DNA from 4 places in the Citrobacter sp. CFNIH10 genome. Region 3 is predicted to be linked to each of the others. Evidence: predicted binding sites of a transcription regulator. Region 3 holds the regulator's gene; each other region holds the start of a gene.
What was found. The regulator PurR, encoded in region 3, represses purine synthesis genes. The targets are predictions, from matches to a motif close to CANGCAAACGTTTGCNTG.
Positions count from the first base shown of each region.

Region 1: purL (phosphoribosylformylglycinamidine synthase) is a predicted target of PurR. The motif match lies at 3,694-3,711, and genes of this name have one in related genera.
Region 2: tusA (sulfurtransferase TusA) is a predicted target of PurR. The motif match lies at 3,315-3,332, and genes of this name have one in related genera.
Region 4: gltS (sodium/glutamate symporter) is a predicted target of PurR. The motif match lies at 1,849-1,866, and genes of this name have one in related genera.

Region 1 is NZ_CP026216.1:5,117,959-5,123,578, forward strand. It holds gene purL (phosphoribosylformylglycinamidine synthase) at 1-3,614, opposite strand, end outside; gene mltF (membrane-bound lytic murein transglycosylase MltF) at 3,876-5,426, shown strand; gene tadA (tRNA adenosine(34) deaminase TadA) at 5,442-5,620, opposite strand, start outside.
Region 2 is NZ_CP026216.1:949,909-955,528, forward strand. It holds gene C2U53_RS08035 (lysoplasmalogenase) at 62-688, shown strand; gene zntA (Zn(II)/Cd(II)/Pb(II) translocating P-type ATPase ZntA) at 765-2,963, shown strand; gene tusA (sulfurtransferase TusA) at 3,009-3,254, opposite strand; gene C2U53_RS08055 (7-cyano-7-deazaguanine/7-aminomethyl-7-deazaguanine transporter) at 3,561-4,226, shown strand; gene C2U53_RS08060 (DcrB family lipoprotein) at 4,304-4,861, shown strand; gene C2U53_RS08065 (MFS transporter) at 4,865-5,620, opposite strand, start outside.
Region 3 is NZ_CP026216.1:3,662,186-3,667,805, forward strand. It holds gene punC (purine nucleoside transporter PunC) at 1-760, opposite strand, end outside; gene punR (DNA-binding transcriptional activator PunR) at 872-1,804, shown strand; gene purR (HTH-type transcriptional repressor PurR) at 1,801-2,826, opposite strand; gene C2U53_RS21530 (YnhF family membrane protein) at 3,120-3,209, shown strand; gene C2U53_RS21535 (MFS transporter) at 3,377-4,543, shown strand; gene sodB (superoxide dismutase [Fe]) at 4,590-5,171, opposite strand; gene C2U53_RS21545 (C40 family peptidase) at 5,298-5,620, opposite strand, start outside.
Region 4 is NZ_CP026216.1:1,196,620-1,202,239, reverse strand. It holds gene C2U53_RS09260 (AsmA family protein) at 1-284, opposite strand, end outside; gene xanP (xanthine/proton symporter XanP) at 406-1,797, opposite strand; gene gltS (sodium/glutamate symporter) at 2,028-3,233, shown strand; gene recG (ATP-dependent DNA helicase RecG) at 3,285-5,366, opposite strand; gene trmH (tRNA (guanosine(18)-2'-O)-methyltransferase TrmH) at 5,370-5,620, opposite strand, start outside.

The DNA of each region.
Region 1 (5,620 bases), 1.5 Mb from region 3:
TCGCGAACTTCAACGCGCCCTTCTCCGTGCGAGACGGCGATAGGCATCATTGACCCGACCATGCCCTGCAGCAACAGAGACGGGCTCTGGGTCACCTCAACCAGGCTGAAGCGGGCTTCAAAGCGATCCGAATGGTTACGCACAAAGCGCGGCCACAGGTCACTGCCCGGGATCAGTTCACGCAGATTCGACATCATCTGACAGCCGTTACACACACCCAGCGCCAGCGTTTGTGGACGATGGAAGAAGGTTTCGAACTCATCGCGCACGCGGTTGTTGAACAGAATTGATTTCGCCCAGCCCTCACCCGCGCCCAGTACGTCGCCGTAAGAGAAGCCGCCGCAGGCCACCAGCGCCTGGAAGTTACCCAGACCCGTGCGGCCACCGAGCAGATCGCTCATGTGCACGTCAATCGCGTCAAAGCCTGCACGCTGGAACGCCGCAGCCATTTCGACGTGAGAGTTCACCCCTTGCTCACGCAGTACCGCCACTTTCGGACGCGCACCGGTCGCAATATACGGTGCGGCGATATCGTCATTAATATCAAAGGTCAGCTTCGCGCTAAGGCCCGGATCGGCATCGTTGGTTTTCGCATCGTGCTCCTGATCGGCACACTCCGGGTTATCACGCAGACGCTGCATTTGCCAGGTGGTTTCGGCCCACCAGATGCGAAGCGTCGTGCGACTTTCGCTGAAGACGGTCTGACCGTTGGCTTCGATAACAAAACGATCGCCCGTGACGGCCTGACCCAGGTAATGTACGCAATCGCCCAGACCGTGTTGCGCCAGCAGTGCTTCCACCGCCTCGCGATCCGCTGCGCGAACCTGAATCACCGCGCCAAGTTCTTCGTTGAACAACGCCGCCAGACGATCGTCGCCCAGTGCGGCGATATCCGCCTGCACCCCACAGTGACCGGTAAAGGCCATTTCCGCCAGCGTCACCAGCAGGCCGCCATCGGAACGGTCGTGATAAGCGAGCAGTTTACGTTGCACCACCAGCGCCTGCATCGCGTCGTAGAAGCCCTTCAGTTGCGCGACGTCACGCACATCTGCCGGCGTATCGCCAAGCTGGCGGTATACCTGCGCCAGCGCCGTCGCGCCCAGCGCGTTGTGGCCACGGCCCAGGTCGATCAGCAGCAGCGCGTTGTCTTCAGTAGAAAGCTGCGGGGTGATGGTATGACGCACATCTTCCACGCGAGCAAAAGCGGAAATCACCAGCGACAGCGGCGAGGTCATTTCGCGCTGTTCGTTGCCTTCCTGCCAGCGGGTTTTCATCGACATCGAGTCTTTACCCACCGGAATCGTCAGACCCAGCGCCGGACAGAGTTCTTCACCGACCGCTTTCACCGCTTCGTATAAACCGGCATCTTCGCCCGGGTGACCGGCTGCGGCCATCCAGTTAGCGGAAAGCTTAATGCGTTTGATATCGCCAATCTGCGTTGCCGCGATATTGGTCAATGCTTCCCCGACCGCCAGACGGGCAGAAGCGGAGAAGTCGAGCAGCGCCACTGGCGCACGTTCGCCGATCGACATCGCTTCACCGTAGTAGCTGTCGAGGCTGGCGGTGGTCACCGCGCAGTTCGCCACCGGCACCTGCCACGGACCGACCATCTGATCGCGAGACACCATCCCGGTCACAGTACGGTCGCCAATGGTGACCAGGAAGGTTTTTTCCGCCACCGTCGGCAGATGCAGAACGCGTTTAACTGCATCCGCAATGGTGATGTCAGCACGATCCAGTGCCTCACCTTTCGCCTTCAGCGTCTGAACGTCGCGGGTCATCTTCGGCGTTTTGCCGAGCAGTACGTCAAGCGGCAGATCGATAGGCTGGTTGTTGAAGTGACGATCGTTTAGCGACAGATGCTGTTCTTCGGTCGCCTCACCAATTACCGCATACGGCGCGCGCTCGCGCTTACACAGCTCGTCGAACAGCGGCAGTTGGTCCGCCGCCACAGCCAGCACGTAACGTTCCTGGGACTCGTTACACCAGATCTCCAGCGGGCTCATACCCGGCTCATCGCTGAGGATGTCACGCAGTTCGAATTTACCGCCGCGTCCACCGTCACTAACCAGTTCAGGCATCGCGTTCGACAGACCGCCGGCGCCAACGTCGTGGATAAACAGGATCGGGTTGGCGTCACCCAACTGCCAGCAGCGGTCGATCACTTCCTGGCAGCGGCGTTCCATCTCCGGGTTATCACGCTGTACCGAGGCAAAATCAAGATCCGCGTCAGACTGGCCGGAGGCCATCGAGGAAGCCGCGCCGCCGCCCAGGCCGATATTCATCGCCGGACCGCCGAGAACGATCAGCTTCGCCCCGACGACGATCTCGCCTTTCTGTACGTGATCGGCACGGATGTTACCAATCCCGCCCGCCAGCATGATCGGCTTGTGATAACCGCGCAGCTCTTCGCCATTGTGGCTGTTCACTTTTTCTTCGTAAGTACGGAAATAGCCGTTCAGCGCAGGACGACCAAATTCATTGTTAAACGCCGCGCCGCCCAGCGGGCCTTCAGTCATGATATCCAGCGCGGTCACAATACGCTCTGGCTTGCCGAAGTCTTCTTCCCACGGCTGCTCAAAGCCCGGAATGCGCAGGTTAGAAACGGAGAAGCCTACCAGACCCGCTTTTGGCTTCGCGCCGCGTCCGGTTGCCCCTTCATCACGGATTTCACCGCCGGAACCAGTCGCCGCCCCCGGCCACGGAGAGATCGCCGTCGGGTGGTTATGGGTTTCCACCTTCATCAGGATATGCGCCGGCTCCTGGTGGAAGTCATAGCGACCGGTCGCGTGGTCGGCAAAGTAACGCCCCACTTCAGACCCTTCCATCACCGCCGCGTTATCTTTATACGCGGAAAGCACGTGGTCCGGTGTGGTTTCAAAGGTGTTTTTGATCATCTTGAACAGCGACTTCGGTTGTTGCTTGCCATCGATGATCCAGTCGGCGTTGAAAATCTTGTGACGGCAGTGCTCAGAGTTCGCCTGCGCAAACATGTAGAGTTCGATGTCGTTCGGGTTGCGCCCCAGTCGGGTAAACGCGTCCTGCAGGTAATCAATTTCGTCATCCGCCAGCGCCAGACCGAGACGCAGGTTAGCATCAATCAGCGCCTGACGGCCTTCACCCAGCAGATCAACACTTGCAACCGGCGCCGGCTGATGGTGAGCAAACAGTTTTTCCGCATCGGTTAACGAAGAGAACACCGTCTCCATCATTCGATCGTGCAGTTCAGCGGCAACCCACTGCCACTGCTCAGCGCTTAGCGTGGAGGCCTCAACGTAATAAGCGACGCCGCGTTCCAGACGGTCAATTTGTTGCAGACCGCAGTTATGGGCGATATCTGTCGCTTTGGAAGACCAGGGGGAGATGGTGCCAGGGCGCGGCGTCACCAGCAGCAGTTTCCCTTCCGGGGTGTGGCTGCTCAGGCTGGGACCGTATTTCAGCAGACGGGCAAGCTGCGCGTGCTCATCCTCGTTCAACGGAGCGTTCAGGTCAGCGAAATGGACGTACTCGGCGTAAATATTGCTTACCTGGAGGTTGGCAGCCTGAAAACGTGCCAGCAGTTTGTTAATACGGAATGCGGACAGTGCAGGCGAACCACGCAGAATTTCCATCATAAGTCTCTCGTCTTCTAAGCTAAGCTTTCGGTGTGCCCAAGTGGGGAAACGGGCGTCATTATAAAGAATCTGAGCCGCCGACGAAACCGTTTGCGTCGAAATAAAATCCACCGCCGTTATTGTCATACGATGCTGCCAATGGCTGTAATTAGTTGCCAACTGGCGCAAGTTTAAGCAAAATGCCGCTCATTGATGAATACTCCTGGCCTTTCTATTCTTTTTCCCATCCTGAGGCAACGCACGGTTCAGAGAATTAACTAATTGAAAAAATTAAAGATTAATTATCTGTTCATCGGCATACTGACGCTGCTGCTGGCGGCGGCCCTCTGGCCCTCTATCCCCTGGTTCGGTAAAGCCGATAATCGTATCGCCGCGATCCAGTCGCGGGGAGAGTTGCGCGTGAGCACAATTGAGTCGCCACTCACCTGGGCGAAACTCGACGGTAAGCCGTACGGGCTCGATTACGAGCTGGCGCAGCAGTTCGCCAGCTATCTGGGTGTAAAACTGAAGATTACCGTCCGCCAGAACATCAGCCAGCTGTTTGACGATCTGGATAATGGTGACGCCGACCTGCTGGCGGCCGGGCTGGTCTACAACAGTGAACGAGTGAAAAACTATCAGCCGGGGCCGACTTACTATTCGGTATCCCAGCAACTGGTCTACAAAGTGGGTCAGTATCGTCCCCGTACGTTGGGCAGCGTGACGGAAAGTCAACTCACTATCACGCCGGGACACGTGGTGGCAAACGATCTGCAAACGCTGAAACAGACAAAATACCCTGAGCTGAGCTGGCGGATCGATGAGAAAAAAGGCTCAACGGAACTGCTGGATGCGGTGATTGCCGGACAGCTGGATTACACCATTGCCGACTCTGTCGCCATCAGCCTCTACCAACGCGTTCATCCCGAACTTGCTGTTGCGCTGGATATCACCGACGAACAGCCGGTGACCTGGTTTAGTCAGCTGGATGATGACAACACGCTGTCTGCCGCCCTGCTCGATTTCTTCAACGGCATGAATGAGGACGGCTCCCTGGCGCGTCTCGAAGAAAAATATCTGGGGCATGGCGATGATTTTGACTATGTCGATACCCGCACCTTTCTGCGCGCGGTTGATGCCATGCTCCCCGACCTGAAACCGCTGTTTGAAAAACACGCCCAGGAGATTGGCTGGCAGCTGCTTGCGGCGATCTCCTGGCAGGAATCGCATTGGGATCCGCAGGCCACATCACCAACCGGCGTGCGCGGCATGATGATGCTCACAAAAAACACCGCACAAAGTCTCGGTCTGACCGACAGAACCGATCCTGAGCAGAGCATCAGCGGTGGAGCACGCTACTTACAGGACATGATGAGTAAAGTGCCGGACACCGTACCCGAGAATGAGCGTATCTGGTTTGCGCTGGCGGCCTATAACATGGGTTATGCGCATATGCTTGATGCGCGTGCGCTGACAGCCAAAACGAAGGGAAACCCGGACAGTTGGGCTGACGTCAAACAGCGTCTGCCGTTGCTCAGTCAAAAACAGTATTACAGCAAGCTGACCTACGGCTATGCGCGCGGACATGAGGCCTACGCCTACGTTGAAAACATCCGTAAATATCAGATAAGCCTGCAGGGCTATTTGCAGGAGAAAGAAAAGCAACTGGCTGAAGAGATGAAACTGGCACAAGAGTATCCGGTCGTCTCACCAACGGAATTTGGCAAACAGCGGCGACCACTCGCCGCCTTCCTGTCGCAATCGTCATCCAGTTATCTGACGCACTCGCCGTCGCTGCTGCGTTTACCGCAGAAGAAAGAGGACAAAGAGTAAACAGAACCGCAATGCCTACTGGCTTGCGGCTTTCTTCAACGCTTTGATCTCCTGACGGCGCATGCGGAAGAAATCGCTGAGCAGCGTCGCACACTCCTCACGCAATATTCCTTCAGTGACCTCAACGCGATGGTTCATTCCCGGATGATGCAGAACATCCATCAGCGAACCGGCAGCGCCGGTTTTTGCATCGC
Region 2 (5,620 bases), 2.5 Mb from region 3:
ACTGAACATCAGGGTTGTGAGCATACCGCTTACGAAAAAATAACGAATTCAAGGAACTATGATGCTTTGGTCGTTTATCGCTGTCTGCCTTTCCGCATGGTTATTTGTGGATGCCTCCTACCGTGGACCCGCCTGGCAACGCTGGGTCTTTAAACCCGTCACCTTATTACTCCTGCTGTTACTGGCCTGGCAGGCGCCGATGTTCAACGCCGTGAGCTATCTGGTGCTGGCCGGTCTTTGCGCCTCACTGGTTGGCGATGCGCTAACATTATTGCCGCGTCAGCGACTGCTCTATGCGATTGGCGCCTTTTTCCTCTCGCACCTGTTGTACACCATCTATTTTGCCAGCCAGATGACGCTCTCTTTCTTCTGGCCGCTACCGCTGGTGCTGATGGTGCTGGGCGCGCTGCTGATTGCGGTGATCTGGACACGCCTTGAAGAACTGCGCTGGCCGGTGTGTACCTTTATCGCCATGACGCTGGTGATGGTCTGGTTAGCCGGTGAGCTGTGGTTTTTCCGCCCCACCGCACCTGCGCTGTCGGCGTTTTTGGGCGCGTCGCTGCTGTTCATTGGCAACATCGTCTGGCTGGGCAGTCATTACCGCTGTCGTTTTCGCGCGGACAACGCTATCGCCGCCGCCTGCTACTTTGCCGGGCACTTCCTGATCGTCCGCTCGCTTTATCTCTAATAACGCTTGACTCTGGAGTCGACTCCAGAGTGTATCCTCCGGTTAATGAGAAAATTATCATCAACCGGAGGATGCCATGTCGATACCTGCTCACAATGGCAAAAAAGCCCCACAATTTTCATCTTTCAAGCCAGCTCCCACGCCGCAGAAGCCCGATGACTGCTGCTGCGAAGGCGCATGCTCAGCCCCTGAACCTATTGTTGAAACGGTAAAAGGCACCCGCTATAGCTGGAAAGTATCCGGGATGGACTGCGCCGCCTGCGCCCGCAAAGTAGAAAACGCGGTGCGCCAGGTCAGCGGCGTCAACCAGGTTCAGGTGCTGTTTGCCACCGAGAAACTGGTCGTCGACAGCAACGGCGATCTACGCCAGCAAATCGAGCATGCGGTGCAAAAAGCGGGTTACACCCTACGCGATGAACAGGCGAAGGAAGAAACGCCTGAATCCCGCTTTAAAGAGAACCTGCCGCTGCTCACGCTTCTCGTCATGATGGCGCTCAGTTGGGGGCTGGAGCAGTTCAACCATCCGTTCGGCCAACTGGCATTTATCGCCACGACGCTGGTCGGCCTGTTCCCGATCGCCCGCCAGGCGCTACGGCTGATAAAAACCGGCAGTTGGTTTGCCATTGAAACGCTGATGAGCGTCGCGGCTATCGGGGCGCTGTTCATCGGTGCCACAGCAGAAGCGGCGATGGTATTGCTGCTGTTCCTGATTGGCGAACGCCTCGAAGGCTGGGCCGCCAGTCGCGCCCGCAAAGGGGTCAGCGCGCTGATGGCGCTGAAACCGGAAACCGCGACACGTCTGCGCGACGGCGTACGCGAAGAGGTGGCGATCAACACGCTGCAACCGGGCGACATCATTGAAGTCGCTGCCGGGGGACGTCTCCCTGCCGACGGTAAACTGGTCTCTGGTTTTGCCAGTTTTGATGAGAGTGCGTTGACGGGAGAATCGATCCCGGTGGAACGCGCCACTGGTGAAAAAGTCCCGGCGGGGGCGACCAGCGTGGACCGTCTCGTCACGCTGGAAGTGCTCTCTGAACCGGGTGCCAGCGCGATTGACCGCATTCTGAAGTTAATCGAAGAGGCCGAGGAGCGTCGTGCGCCAATCGAGCGTTTTATCGACCGCTTCAGCCGAATTTATACGCCGGCGATTATGGCCATCGCCCTGCTGGTGACGCTCGTCCCACCGCTGCTGTTCGCGGGATCCTGGCAGGAGTGGATTTATAAAGGGTTAACGCTGCTGCTGATCGGCTGTCCGTGTGCGCTGGTCATCTCCACACCGGCAGCCATCACTTCTGGACTGGCGGCAGCAGCTCGTCGCGGGGCATTGATTAAAGGCGGCGCGGCGCTGGAACAGTTGGGCCGTATCACCCAGGTCGCCTTTGATAAAACCGGGACGTTGACCGTCGGGAAACCGCGCGTCACGGCAATTCATCCGGCCACCGGCGTCAGTGAGTCTGAACTGCTGGCGCTGGCAGCGGCTGTCGAGCAAGGCGCAACGCATCCACTGGCGCAGGCCATTGTGCGCGAAGCACAAACCGCAGGGCTGACGATCCCGTCCGCCGAAGGGCAACGGGCGCTGGTAGGGTCAGGGATTGAAGCGCAGGTGAATGGCGAAAGCGTTCTGATTTGCGCTGCCGGGAAACGTCCTGCCGACGCCTTTGCCGGAGAGATTAATCAGCTTGAAAGCGCCGGGCAGACGGTCGTTCTGGTCCTGCGCAATGAGACCGTGATCGGCGTCATCGCCCTGCAGGATACGCTACGCAACGATGCTCGCACCGCCATCCGCGAACTGAACGCGCTGGGCGTGAATGGTGTGATCCTGACTGGCGATAACCCGCGCGCGGCAGCCGCCATTGCTGGCGAGCTGGGTCTGACGTTTAACGCCGGGCTGCTACCGGAAGATAAAGTGAAGGCGGTCACCACGCTCAATCAACAGTCGCCGCTGGCAATGGTGGGGGATGGCATTAACGATGCGCCGGCGATGAAGGCCGCCGCTATCGGGATCGCGATGGGTAGCGGCACCGATGTGGCGCTGGAAACGGCAGATGCCGCACTGACGCATAACCGCCTCACGGGGCTGGTGCAGATGATCCAACTGGCGCGCGCGACCCACGCCAATATCCGTCAGAACATCACCATTGCGCTGGGACTGAAGGGGATATTTCTTGTCACCACGCTGCTCGGAATGACCGGTCTGTGGCTGGCGGTGCTGGCGGATACCGGGGCAACGGTGCTGGTTACCGCCAATGCGCTCAGATTGTTACGTAAAGGATAACGTTTTTTTGCCGGATGGCGCTAACGCTTATCCGGCATAACAAGATTACTGGCCTTTACGCACCAGATAGCGGTACGGCAGAGAGTCAGTCTCTTTTGCCACCAGCTCATGCTCCATAAACGTACAGAAGCCGGGAATGTCGCGGGTGGTCGCCGGGTCGTCCGCCACAATCAGCAGCGTTTCGCCGGTCCGCATGTTGCGTACGGTTTTACGCACCATCATCACCGGTTCCGGGCAGCGGAGCCCCTGGGCATCAAGGGTATGGTCGGGAGAGGAAAACAGATCGCTCATCGTGGTCTCATTCACTAAAAAAACGGCTGTAGTTTACGCTCAGTTCGGAAGTAAGCCAATCAGGTTAACGATTGCGTGAAAAATAGCCATTGCAATGCCACCGCAAAGCAGTATTATGCGGCGGCCTGAAAAAAGGAAGACGCGTTATAGGCGCCATCAGTTTGTTTAAGGTCAGCGCACAGCGCCCGGAGCGTACACGTCGTACGTGAGGAGCGCGAGCACTGCCCGAGAGCAAAATGGCAAGTAAAATAGCATCTGGCACGAATTGGGTTCCCTCACCCCAATCATCAATTAAAAAGGTACAATATGGCTCCGTTCACACAATCGCAGCGCGTAAAAGCGTTGTTCTGGCTATCGCTATTCCATCTGCTGGTGATCACCTCCAGTAACTATCTGGTCCAGCTCCCGGTCTCCATTTTTGGTTTCCATACCACCTGGGGCGCGTTTAGCTTTCCGTTTATTTTCCTCGCTACCGATCTGACCGTGCGCATTTTTGGCGCGCCATTGGCCCGTCGAATTATCTTTGCGGTGATGATGCCAGCGTTGCTGATCTCTTATGTGATTTCGTCGCTGTTCTATATGGGCTCCTGGCAGGGATTCGGGGCACTGATGCACTTCAATCTGTTTGTCGCCCGTATCGCAGTCGCCAGCTTTATGGCCTATGCACTGGGACAAATTCTCGATGTACATGTCTTTAACCGCCTGCGACAGAACCGCCGCTGGTGGATGGCTCCGACCGCCTCGACGCTGTTTGGCAACGTCAGCGATACCCTTGCCTTTTTCTTCATTGCCTTCTGGCGCAGTCCGGATGCCTTCATGGCCGAGCACTGGATGGAAATCGCCATCGTCGATTACTGTTTCAAAGTGCTGATCAGCATCCTGTTCTTCCTGCCGATGTATGGCGTATTGCTGAATATGTTGCTGAAAAAACTGGCAGATAAATCTGAAATCCCGGCGATGCAGACAAGTTGAGCTAAAGGTTCCTTTTCCGGGTTGTGATAAGATGAACGGATGCGCCGTTATGGCCGTTTATCGAAAGGAAGAAGTCAATGCGTAATCTGGTTAAATATGTCGGTATTGGCCTGCTGGTTATGGGGCTGGCGGCCTGTGATAATAGTGATACAAAAGCGCCGGCAGAAGGCACGGCGGCAGAAAGCAACGCAACCGGTCAGCCGATTTCTCTGCTGGATGGCAAACTGAGTTTCTCACTGCCGGCAGATATGACGGACCAGAGTGGCAAGCTGGGTACGCAGGCCAACAATATGCACGTCTACTCTGACGCGACCGGCCAGAAAGCGGTGATTGTCATCGTCGGTGATAACACCAACGAAGAGCTGTCTGTGCTGGCAAAACGCCTTGAAGATCAGCAGCGCAGCCGTGACCCGCAGTTGCAGGTGGTGACCAACAAATCCATCGAGCTGAAAGGTCACACGCTGCAACAGTTAGACAGCATCATCTCGGCGAAAGGCCAGACCGCTTACTCTTCTGTGGTGCTGGGAAAAGTCGATAACCAACTGCTGACTCTGCAAATTACGCTGCCAGCGGACGACCAGCAGAAAGCGCAGACGGCCGCTGAAAACATCATCAATACGCTGGTTATTCAGTAACCATCAGGACGACGAGACGGCCTCTGGCGATTCCTGCAGAGGCCGTTTTTTTAACCGCCAGGTTAGCAGCAACGCAACCGCCACCAGCCCTGCCGCCGCCAGGTAAATGACCGGCACGCCAGCCCAGGTCATCACCAGCCCAGCCAACGGTCCCGTCACCCCCAGCGACAGATCCATAAACACCGTATACGTCGCCAGCGCCGAGCCCTGATTCTGCTGCGGCACCGCTTTGACCGCCACCACGCCAAGCGCCGGGAAGACCAGCGAAAAACCCATTCCTGTCAGCAGCACACCGATTTTTGCCATCCACGGCATCATCGCCACTCCCACCAGCAGCAGTCCGACTATCTCGACGCTAAAGCAGATCATCGCCACATTCAGACCGCCCAGGCGATTGATGCCGTTGGGAAACAGCAAACGCGTTCCGACAAACGCACAGCTAAACAGGGTGAGCGCGAATGCCGCGCCATCCCAGCCTTTGGCGTCATAGAACAGCGTGATAAAGGTGGCTATCACCCCGAAACCCGCCGAGGCCAGCGCCAGGGCCATTCCGTATAGCCAGACGCGTCCAAGCACCGCGCGAAACGGCAAAGGCTTCCCTTTGCTCGCTTTCACCGCAGGGCGCGGAATCGCTAACAAAATGGCCAGCAGCGCGATACCCATGATAATCAGCGCTAATCCCTGTAGTCCGCCCCAACGGTAAAACAGCACGCCGAGCGGCGCGCCGACCGCCATCGCCCCGTAAGTCACAATACCGTT
Region 3 (5,620 bases):
CAATCAGAAAAGCAATGGTCTGCGGTACGTAGCTCAGCCCAATCACCGCCGGGCTGTAGCCCATTTCACTCAAAATAAACGGGGAACCGGTCAACCACGCAAAGAAGCTGGCAGAACAGGCGGCGTAAATCAGGACGTTGCCGCGGTACGCTTTCGCACGCAGCAGGGTGGTGAACGTCAGTTTGTCCTTGCTGTCATCGCGAGCCCGGGTGGTGGGCTTTAAAAACAGGGCGGGCAGCATCAGCAGCAGCGTGATGAAAAACAGCGTGGCAAAGATCGCCTGCCAGGAAAGATGGGTCAGAATCCAACTGCCTAATAACGGCGCCAGTGCAGGAGACAGCCCGACCAGCGGCATGATGGTCGCGAAAATGCGGTTAATTTTATGAGAAGGATAGTAATCGGTAACCAGCGCCTGCCAGATGACGGTCGCCGCGCAGACTCCCACGGCCTGAATAAAACGCAGTACTAACAGGCCCGTTGCGCTCTCCACCCACAGCATACCCAGGCTACCGAGGGCGAAGACAGACAGACCCAGCAACAGGATCGGTTTACGGCCATAACGGTCAGAGAGGGGTCCCCACAGCAGTTGGGCGACGGCAAAGCCTGCTAAAAACAGACTCAGGCTGGCGCTGACGGCAGAGGCCGGTGTTTGCAGGTCAGATTGAATGGCGGCAAAAGCGGGCAAATACATGTCGGTTGCCAGAAAACCCAACACGCTGAGCCCTGCCAGCCAGACTAAAAACCCTTTTCCTGGTTGCATAGTTGTACTCTAATTTTGATTAATCACACTGGCGCAGAGTGTAGGGAGTGAATTTGGGCTTGTGAAACGGTAATATTTGTTTATTGCATTCAAAAATTTTGTAGGCAGATTATGTGGTCAGAATATGCGCTGGAAGTGGTCGATGCCGTGGCACGCAACGGGAGCTTCAGTTCCGCGGCCCAGGAGTTGCACCGGGTGCCTTCAGCGGTCAGCTATACGGTTCGCCAACTGGAAGAGTGGCTGGCCGTCCCGCTTTTTGAACGTCGCCATCGTGATGTGGTGTTAACCCCGGCGGGCGCCTGGTTTTTGAAAGAAGGCCGCTCTGTCATCAAAAAAATGCAGATCACGCGTCAACAGTGTCAGCAGATCGCTAACGGCTGGCGTGGGCAACTCCCCATTGCGGTGGACAATATCGTGCGCCCGGAACGCACGCGGCAATTGATCGTCGATTTCTACCGCCACTTTGATGACGTGGAACTACTGGTCTTCCAGGAGGTGTTTAATGGCGTGTGGGACGCGCTGTCAGATGGTCGGGTCGAACTCGCCATCGGGGCAACCCAGGCGATCCCGGTTGGCGGACGATACACTTTCCGCGATATGGGTAAGCTGAGCTGGTGTTGTGTCGTTGCCAGTACGCATCCGCTGGCCGCCATGAGCGGGCCGTTAAGCGATGACACGTTGCGCAACTGGCCGTCGCTGGTGCTGGAAGATACCTCCCGCACGCTGCCGAAACGCGTGACCTGGCTGCTGGACAATCAGAAGCGGGTGGTGGTGCCGGACTGGGATTCTTCCGCGACTTGTATCAGCGCCGGACTCTGTGTCGGCATGGTCCCGACACATTTCGCCAAGCCGTATCTCAACAAGGGGCAGTGGGTCGCGTTAAATCTGGAGAATCCTTTCCCGGATGCGGCCTGTTGCCTGACCTGGCAGCAGAATGATATGTCACCTGCGCTGATCTGGCTGCTGGATTATCTGGGAGACAGTGAAACGCTGAACAAAGAGTGGCTGCGGGAGCCCGATGAGACTCCCGCAGAAGAGGCTTAACGACGGTAGTCGCGGAACGGGCCATCCGCCACGGAGCGGCGCTCCACCAGGCGCGGGTGGACTTCAATAGACTGCGACTCTTCGCGTTTATTGACGATACGGTCCAGTAACATATTAAAGGCCGTCTCACCCAGTGAATCTTTCGGCTGGTGGATGGTGGTCAACGCTGGTGTAAAGAAGCGGGCGTTGCGCACGTTGTCGTAGCCAATCAGCGACACGTCCTGCGGGACGCGCAGACCCATCTCATCAGCGGCGCAAAGGGCGCCCATCGCCATGACATCGCCGCCACAGAAGACCGCCGTTGGGCGATGCGCCTGCGACAGAATTTGCTGCATGGCGCGGTAGCCGGATTCCGGCTCGAAGTCGCCTTGAACAATCCAGTTTTCAGGCACTTTAATCAGCGCTTCATCCATCGCTTTCATAAATCCGGCCAAACGGCCTGCGCCGGTGTTACGCTCCATCAGTCCTGGGATCACGCCAATTTCGCGATGTCCACGCTCGACGAGGTAACGGCCTGCCATGTAGCCGCCCTCGAAGGCGTTATCAATCACCGTATCAGTGAAGTCGGCTTTGGCTTCGCCCCAGTCCATCACCACCATTGGGATATGACGATATTCTTCCAGCATCGAGAGCAGGGGATCGGGGTATTCGGAACACATTACCAGCAGGCCATCAACGCGTTTTTGCGCCATCATCGACAGATAGGCACGCTGCTTTTCCAGGTTGTTCCAGACGTTGCCGAGGATCAGGGTATAGCCCTTCTGGAAGCAGTTCTTCTCAACCGCTTCAATAATTTCAGCAAAATAGGGGGCTTCGCTGCTCGTCGCCAGCAAACCGATAGATTTGGTATGGTTAACTTTCAGGCTACGGGCAACCGCGCTGGGGGAATAGTGCAATTCTTTGATTGCCGCCCACACTGCATTGCGTGTTTCTTCAGCGACGAAACGCGTTTTGTTAATTACGTGTGACACGGTTGTAGTGGAAACGTTTGCGCGCTTCGCTACATCTTTAATTGTTGCCATTAAATCTCACTCCAGACCCAACCTGAACATTAAATTACGCCAAGTAAACGTTTGCCTTTACTCATCCTGTGCCCAACGTCAGGGCTGCGGCACGCCGGGAAACGACACGGAACGTCAGGAAGGGGTCAATGGCCGGTACGCTAATCAAGTAAGCGTCGAATTTTGTCTGATCTTTACGAAAAGGGGAAGTATTAAAAGCACATATCACTCTAAATCGTGGGAGATTTTTACACTCAAGTGTGTAAAAATGCGCTATATCACTTTTTGTGTGGGTATAAAAAGGAGAAAAGTTGATGAGCACCGATCTGAAATTTTCATTAGTGACCACGTTTATTGTCCTGGCTTTAATCGTTGCGGGCGGCCTGACGGCGGCACTGCACTGATCCCCTCGGGGGAGTTCCTGCTCCCTCGAACCTCCCGCCATATTGTTATTGAATTTGCAAAAGTCTTTTGTATTTTTGTTAACTTCTCTTTTTTTGTGATTGATGTCATGCTTTTGACTCTTTGTTAAGCATCGCGCCCTGTCGCGAAGAGCCGGAGTCATCACTGCATGAAAATCAATTATCCGTTACTGGCGCTGGCCATTGGTGCGTTTGGCATCGGTACCACCGAATTCTCGCCAATGGGTCTGCTGCCCGTCATCGCGCGTGGCGTTGATGTGTCTATTCCCGCGGCAGGTATGCTGATTAGTGCCTATGCGGTCGGCGTGATGGTCGGCGCGCCGTTGATGACGCTGTTGCTGTCACATCGCGGACGCCGTAATGCGCTCATTTTTCTGATGGCTATCTTTACGCTCGGTAACGTGCTCTCGGCGATTTCACCGGATTACACCACGCTGATGTTGTCACGTATTTTAACCAGCCTTAACCACGGCGCATTCTTCGGCCTGGGCTCGGTGGTGGCGGCAAGCGTGGTGCCGAAGCACAAACAGGCGAGCGCCGTTGCGACCATGTTTATGGGGCTGACCATCGCCAATATCGGCGGTGTGCCGGCGGCGACCTGGCTGGGTGAAACCATCGGCTGGCGAATGTCGTTTATGGCGACAGCGGGGCTGGGGGTTATCTCGATGTTGAGTCTCTTCTTATCATTGCCAAAAGGCGGTGCCGGGGCGCGCCCGGAAGTGAAAAAAGAGCTGGCGGTGCTGATGCGTCCTCAGGTGCTCTCCGCGCTACTGACTACCGTACTGGGAGCGGGCGCCATGTTCACGCTCTATACCTATATTTCGCCTGTTCTGCAAAGCATCACCCATGCGACACCGGCCTTTGTGACCGGGATGCTGGTTCTGATCGGTGTGGGCTTCTCCATTGGCAACTACCTCGGAGGGAAACTGGCCGATCGCTCGGTTAACGGCACGCTGAAGGGCTTTTTGCTGCTGCTGATGGTAATTATGCTGGCGATCCCTTTCCTGGCGCAGAATGAACTGGGCGCGGCGGTCAGCATGGTGGTCTGGGGGGCGGCAACCTTTGCGGTCGTCCCTCCGTTACAAATGCGCGTCATGCGTGTGGCTCATGAAGCGCCGGGTCTCTCATCTTCCGTGAACATTGGCGCGTTTAACCTTGGAAATGCGCTGGGCGCTGCGGCTGGCGGGGCCGTCATTTCAGGCGGATTAGGTTACAGCTTTGTTCCTGTGATGGGGGCGATTGTGGCGGGTATGGCGCTGTTGCTGGTGTTTATCTCGGCGAGAAAACAACCTGAACAGGTGTGCGTCGCCAGTTAACGGCAGGACAAAAACGCAGAAGGGATTCCCTTCTGCGTTATCTTTTTTACGCGGCGAAGTTCTTCGCTACAAACTCCCAGTTTACCAGCGCCCAGAAGTGTTCCAGGTAGCCAGGACGCGCATTGCGGTAGTCAATGTAGTATGCATGCTCCCATACGTCGACGGTCATCAACGGCGTGGCGTCGGTGGTCAACGGCGTGCCAGCGTTGGAGGTGGAAACGATAGCCAGCTTGCCCTCTTTTCCTTTAACCAGCCAGGTCCAGCCAGAGCCGAAGTTTTTGATCGCCGCGTCGGTAAATTGCGCTTTGAACTCGGCAAAGCTGCCGAAAGAGGCGGCAATCGCGTCAGCCAGTTCGCCGGTTGGCTCGCCACCAGCATTCGGTGCCAGGCAGTTCCAGTAGAACGTGTGGTTCCAGACCTGAGCAGCGTTATTGAACACGCCGCCTTCCGAACTGCGTACGATCTCTTCCAGTGATTTCCCTTCAAAGGCGGTGCCTTTGATCAGGTTGTTCAGGTTGGTGACATAGGTCTGATGGTGCTTGCCATAGTGATATTCCAGCGTCTCGGCGGAAATGTGCGGCGCAAGCGCATCTTTGGCATACGGTAGTGCAGGTAATTCGAACGACATTGCTTCTCTCCTTATTATTAATAGTATTTCGCGCAATAACCTTATTGTGCGTAAGGATAGGGTAGCAAATTGAAAGGTGAGACAAAAGATGAACTTACCCTGTTGCGTTAACAACAGGGTAAAGTTTTAACGAATGGTTTTGGGCGTCATGACCCGGCGAGCGCCGACATAGTGGCGTTGCCAGTAATCTTCGCTGAGCGATGTGATCTGGATTTCCTGACCGCTGCGCGGTGACTGAATAAATTTGCCGTTGCCGACATAAACGCCGACGTGATCGGCAGTACCACGTCCCTGAGTGCGGAAGAACACCAGATCGCCATTTTTCAATTCCCCACGATCAATCGGTGCGGCATCACGCAGGTGATACATTTCATTTGCTGTGCGCGGAATACGGAATTTAACCAGATCTTTATAAGCGTAATAAACCAGACCGCTGCAATCGAAACCGG
Region 4 (5,620 bases), 2.5 Mb from region 3:
GGATGTGTCAGTTGGCGAGTACTCAGCCCAATATCGACCGCTTTTGCCACGAGCGTGGCTGGTTGACCGTCACGCCCAAAGGTGACGTTTTTCAGCAGGATATGTGAAGGAGAAGAAAAACGATGGTCCATCGCCTCAAAGGATAACTGATAGTCGCTGTGCTCAGATATCCAGGCACTGATGTGTTCTGCGCCCCAGCGCGTTTGCAGCAGGAAATAGAGGCCGAGAATCACCACCAGAAGGGCGATCAGCACATAGAGAATCAGCTTTCCAATAAATTTCATGGTCTTCCATCCTGCGAAGGGCACATAGTTGAGTTATGCACGATTTACGCGCAATCCTCAAGGCAGGAATCGTGAAAGAGTATGATAGCGACGGTGAATTTGAATCACCGTCGCATAGCCTTTACTGCTTTTCAGGCGGGAAAATCAGGTTCAGTACGATAGCGGTGATACCACCCGCAGCAATACCGGAAGAGAGCAGGTTTTTCACCCAGTCAGGCGCGAACTGGAGGATCAGCGGCTGCTGAGAGACGCCAAGACCAACAGCCAGTGACAGCGCAATAATCAGGATCGCGCGGCGGTTCAGGGGTTCGCGGGAAACAATCCGCACCCCAGACGCCGCGATAGTCCCGAACATAACCAGCGTCGCCCCGCCGAGTACAGGCTCAGGGATATGCTGCACAAAGCCGCTCACCGCCGGGAACAAACCGAGCACGATCAGCATCAGCGCAACCACAAAGCCAACGTAGCGGCTGGCCACGCCGGTTAACTGAATGACCCCGTTGTTCTGTCCGAAACAGGAGTTTGGGAAAGTGTTAAAGACCGCAGAGACGAAGGAGTTCAGGCCGTTTGCCAGCACACCGCCCTTCAGACGCTTCATGTACAGCGGGCCAGAGACAGGCTGTTCGGAAACGTCGGACGTTGCGGTGATATCGCCGATGGTTTCCAGCGAGGTAATCATAAACACCAGCATCAACGGCAGCAGCAGATTCCAGTCAATGCCCAGCCCGTAGTACAACGGCGTCGGCACCATGATCAGATCCTGGGAGGCTGGCGCGTTGTTTTCCGGCAGCATGCCCATAAACCATGCCAGCGCATAGCCCGCCGCCATAGCGATAACCAGTGAAGCCACGCGCAGGTACGGGTTACGCTGGCGGTTGAGCAGAATAATCAGCAGCAGCACAACGCCTGCCAGCATCAGATTCTTGGGCGCTCCAAACGTGTTGTCGCTCATCGCGGCATAACCACCACCGATGGACGTCAGCCCCACCTGAATCAGCGACAGACCGATAATCATCACCACTACGCCCGAGACCAGCGGGGTGATGATACGACGCGCGAGATGCAGAATCCGGGAGAGCACCATCTCCGTGCAACTGGCCAGCATCAGGGTGCCAAACAGCGCCGCCATCATCGTGGGGACGTCTGCACCGCCGGTTTTCAGTGCGGTACCGCCCATAATCAGCGGTGCCACGAAGTTAAAACTGGTGCCCTGAATCGATAACAACCCTGAACCCACCGGACCCCAGGCTTTAATCTGAATAATGGAGGCCACGCCAGAGGCGAACAGCGACATACTGATAATGTGTTGCGTATCCTGAGCCGGTAACCCCAGCGCCTGACAGATGAGCAGCGCCGGCGTAATGACCGCAACGAACATCGCCAACAGATGCTGACAGGCGGCAAACAGGGTTTGCGGAAGCGGCGGGCGATCTTCAAGACGATAAATCAGTTCGCTGTTTTGAGTCTGCGCAACCGGTTGCGCATTTTCCGACTCGAGGGTGTTAACAGACATCAATGATAATCCCGTGATGACAAAGCGGGCATTTTATCTGACCAGATGGTAAAAGCAAACGTTTGCGAGTGGGTATTCTTAATATTTAAAATGGATGAAATCACATTTTTATATAACTTTTCCCTCTTTTCTGCTTAAAATCCATGCCGAATTACTACTAAAAGCTAAAAATATCCGCAGGAATAAGACATCAGTGCGTAACTGATTCAGACGTACTCAAGGAGCTTTGTATGTTTCAACTCGATACCTTATCAACCCTCGTTGCCGCAACGCTGACGTTGCTACTGGGGCGTAAATTGGTTCAGTCAGTCTCCTTCCTCAAGAAATATACGATTCCTGAACCCGTTGCTGGTGGGTTGCTGGTCGCATTGGCCCTGTTAGTACTGAAAAAGAGCATGGGCTGGGAAGTGAATTTCGATATGACGTTGCGCGATCCGCTGATGCTGGCGTTTTTCGCCACCATCGGTTTAAACGCCAACATCGCCAGCTTACGGGCGGGCGGTCGCGTGGTGGGAATTTTCCTGATCGTCGTCGTGGGGTTGCTGCTGATGCAAAATGCCATCGGCATTGGGATGGCCAGCCTGCTGGGACTTGATCCACTGATGGGGTTGATTGCTGGTTCGATCACGTTGTCTGGCGGCCACGGTACTGGTGCCGCCTGGAGCAAGCTGTTTATCGAACGCTACGGCTTTGCTAACGCGACGGAAGTGGCGATGGCGTGCGCCACCTTTGGTCTGGTTCTTGGTGGGCTGATCGGCGGGCCTGTGGCACGTTATCTGGTCAAACACTCCACCACGCCGGACGGTATTCCGGACGATCTGGAAGTGCCTACCGCCTTTGAAAAGCCGGACGTCGGGCGCATGATCACCTCGCTGGTACTGATTGAAACCATTGCGCTTATCGCCATCTGTCTCACCGTGGGTAAGATCGTTGCGCAATTGCTGGCGGGGACAGTGTTTGAGCTGCCCACGTTTGTCTGCGTGTTGTTTGTCGGCGTGATTGTCAGTAACGGTCTGGCGCTGGTAGGTTTTTATCGCGTTTTTGAACGTGCAGTCTCTGTTCTCGGGAACGTCAGCCTGTCGCTGTTTCTGGCCATGGCGCTGATGAGCCTGAAGCTGTGGGAACTGGCTTCACTGGCGCTGCCGATGCTGGCAATCCTGGTGGTGCAGTCCATCTTTATGGCGCTGTACGCGATATTTGTCACCTGGCGAATGATGGGCAAAAACTACGATGCAGCTGTGCTGGCGGCGGGACACTGCGGCTTTGGTCTGGGGGCGACGCCAACCGCGATTGCCAATATGCAGGCGATTACCGAACGTTTTGGTCCATCCCATATGGCGTTTCTGGTGGTGCCGATGGTCGGCGCGTTTTTCATTGATATCGTCAACGCGCTGGTGATTAAGCTGTATTTACTGTTGCCTATTTTTGCGCAATAACGAGAAGGTGCGGTGGTGATGAACCACCGCGCTTTTGCATCGCCATTAGGATCAGGCGTTAGAATAGCGTTCTGTTTCAGGCATCCAGCGTTCGATTAACGCTTTTGCCTCTTGTGGGTAACGTTCATGAATATGACGAGCAATACGCTGAACTTCCGGAATAATGGCCTGATCTCGCAGTAAATCCGCCACTTTGAATTCGGCATTCCCCGTCTGCCGCGTACCCAGCAATTCACCGGGTCCGCGAATTTCGAGATCTTTTTGCGCAATCACAAAGCCATCGCTGCTGTCGCGTAACACCTGCAGGCGTTTCTGGGCCGTTTTCGATAACGGCGACTTGTAGAGTAGTACGCAGTGTGAGGCCACCGCGCCACGGCCGACGCGTCCACGTAGCTGGTGTAACTGTGCTAAACCGAGACGTTCCGGGTTTTCGATGATCATCAGACTGGCATTGGGGACATCCACACCGACTTCAATCACCGTGGTGGCGACAAGCAGGTGCAGTTCGCCCTGTTTAAACGCCGCCATCACCGCCTGTTTTTCGGCAGGCTTCATGCGCCCGTGGACCAGCCCGACGTTTAGTTCTGGTAACGCGAGTTTTAACTCTTCCCATGTGGCTTCAGCGGCCTGCGCTTCTAACAAATCAGATTCTTCAATCAGCGTACAGACCCAGTAGGCCTGGCGACCTTCCTGCGTACAGGCGTTGCGCACGCGGTCAATAATATCGCTGCGACGCGTATCCGGAATGGCAACCGTTGTGACGGGAGTGCGTCCGGGGGGCAGTTCGTCAATGACGGAGGTATCGAGATCTGCGTAGGCGGTCATCGCCAGCGTCCGAGGAATAGGCGTAGCGGTCATGATCAACTGATGCGGATGGAAACCCTGTTGCTGGCCTTTTTCCCACAGTGCGAGGCGCTGATGCACGCCAAAACGATGCTGCTCGTCGATGATGACCAGCGCAAGACCGTTGAACTGCACCTGTTCCTGAAAGATCGCGTGCGTTCCTACCACCATTTGTACCTGTCCGCTGGCAATCGCATCTTGTTGCGCCAGACGCGCTTTGCCTTTCTGCTTGCCCGCCAGCCAGCCGACTTCGACACCCAGTGGAGCAAACCAGTTACGGAAGTTGTTGGCATGCTGCTCCGCCAGTAACTCGGTCGGGGCCATCAGCGCGACCTGTTTTCCATGCGCAATCGCTCGCAGAGCGGCGAGTGCGGCGACCAGCGTTTTACCGGAGCCGACATCACCCTGCACCAGACGCATCATGGGGATATCGAGCGCCATATCGTGCTCGATTTCCGCTACCACGCGGGCTTGCGCGCCAGTCGGCTTAAAGGGCAGTGAGGCTAACAGTTGATTTTTCAGCGTGTCGTTGGCGCTCAGTGGTTGAGCATGAAAACGCTGTGCGCCTGCACGGAGCGCCAGCATACTCAGGTTATGCGCCAGCAACTCTTCCAGAATCAGACGACGTTGCGCCGGGTGCTGCCCGGTTTCGAGATCGCTTAACTGGAGCGTCGGCGGTGGGCGATGCAGCGTGCGAAGCGCTTCAGGCAGACTGAGCATGCCCTGCAGCAATTCCGGCGGTAAGAGTTCGGCAATGGCGCAGGTATCCAGCAGATCCAGCGCCTGATCGGTGAGCTTGCGCAGTGTTGCCTGTTTCACCCCTTCGGTAGTGGGATAAACCGGGGTGAGGGTTTCCTGCAATGCTGGTGTACTGAGATCGCCCTGGACACGGTATTCCGGGTGGATCATCTCTGCACCGTACTTCCCGCGCTTCGCTTCGCCATAAGCCAGTACGCGTCGTCCGGTGGCGAGGCTGTTTTTCATCGCCGCGTTGAAGTTGAAAAAGCGCATTGTCAGGATGCCGGTACCGTCGCTGATCTGACAGGTCATCATCCGGCGCCCCCCGAAAGTGATGTTACAGTTCAGCACTTCCCCTTCGACAGTGGCGTATACGCCGGGCAGCAGTTCGCCAATGGGATAGAGTTGGGTGCGGTCTTCATAACGCAGAGGGAGGTGTAACAGCAGATCCTGCACGGTGTGCAGACCAATTTTTGCCAGTTTGCTGCTCTGCGCTGCGCCAACGCCCGTTAGTGAACTGAGCGGGACAGCATCTAACAGGCGCCCACTCATGATTTACTTCGCCGCCTGCATGGTGGACCACCAGGCATCATCGGCTTCAATCGCACCTTGCTGATTGATATGCGGATAGGGCAGCCCTTTGCGTTTGGCGACTTTCGCCAGTACCGGATAGCCGCCTTCAAACAACAGGCGCTGCTGTTCGCCTTCCGGCAACATGCTGTTTTCGCGCAGATACATCCCGGCATTCTGCCGCTGGCGCTGCGCTTCATACAGAATCAGCGCTGAGGCAACGGAAACGTTAAGCG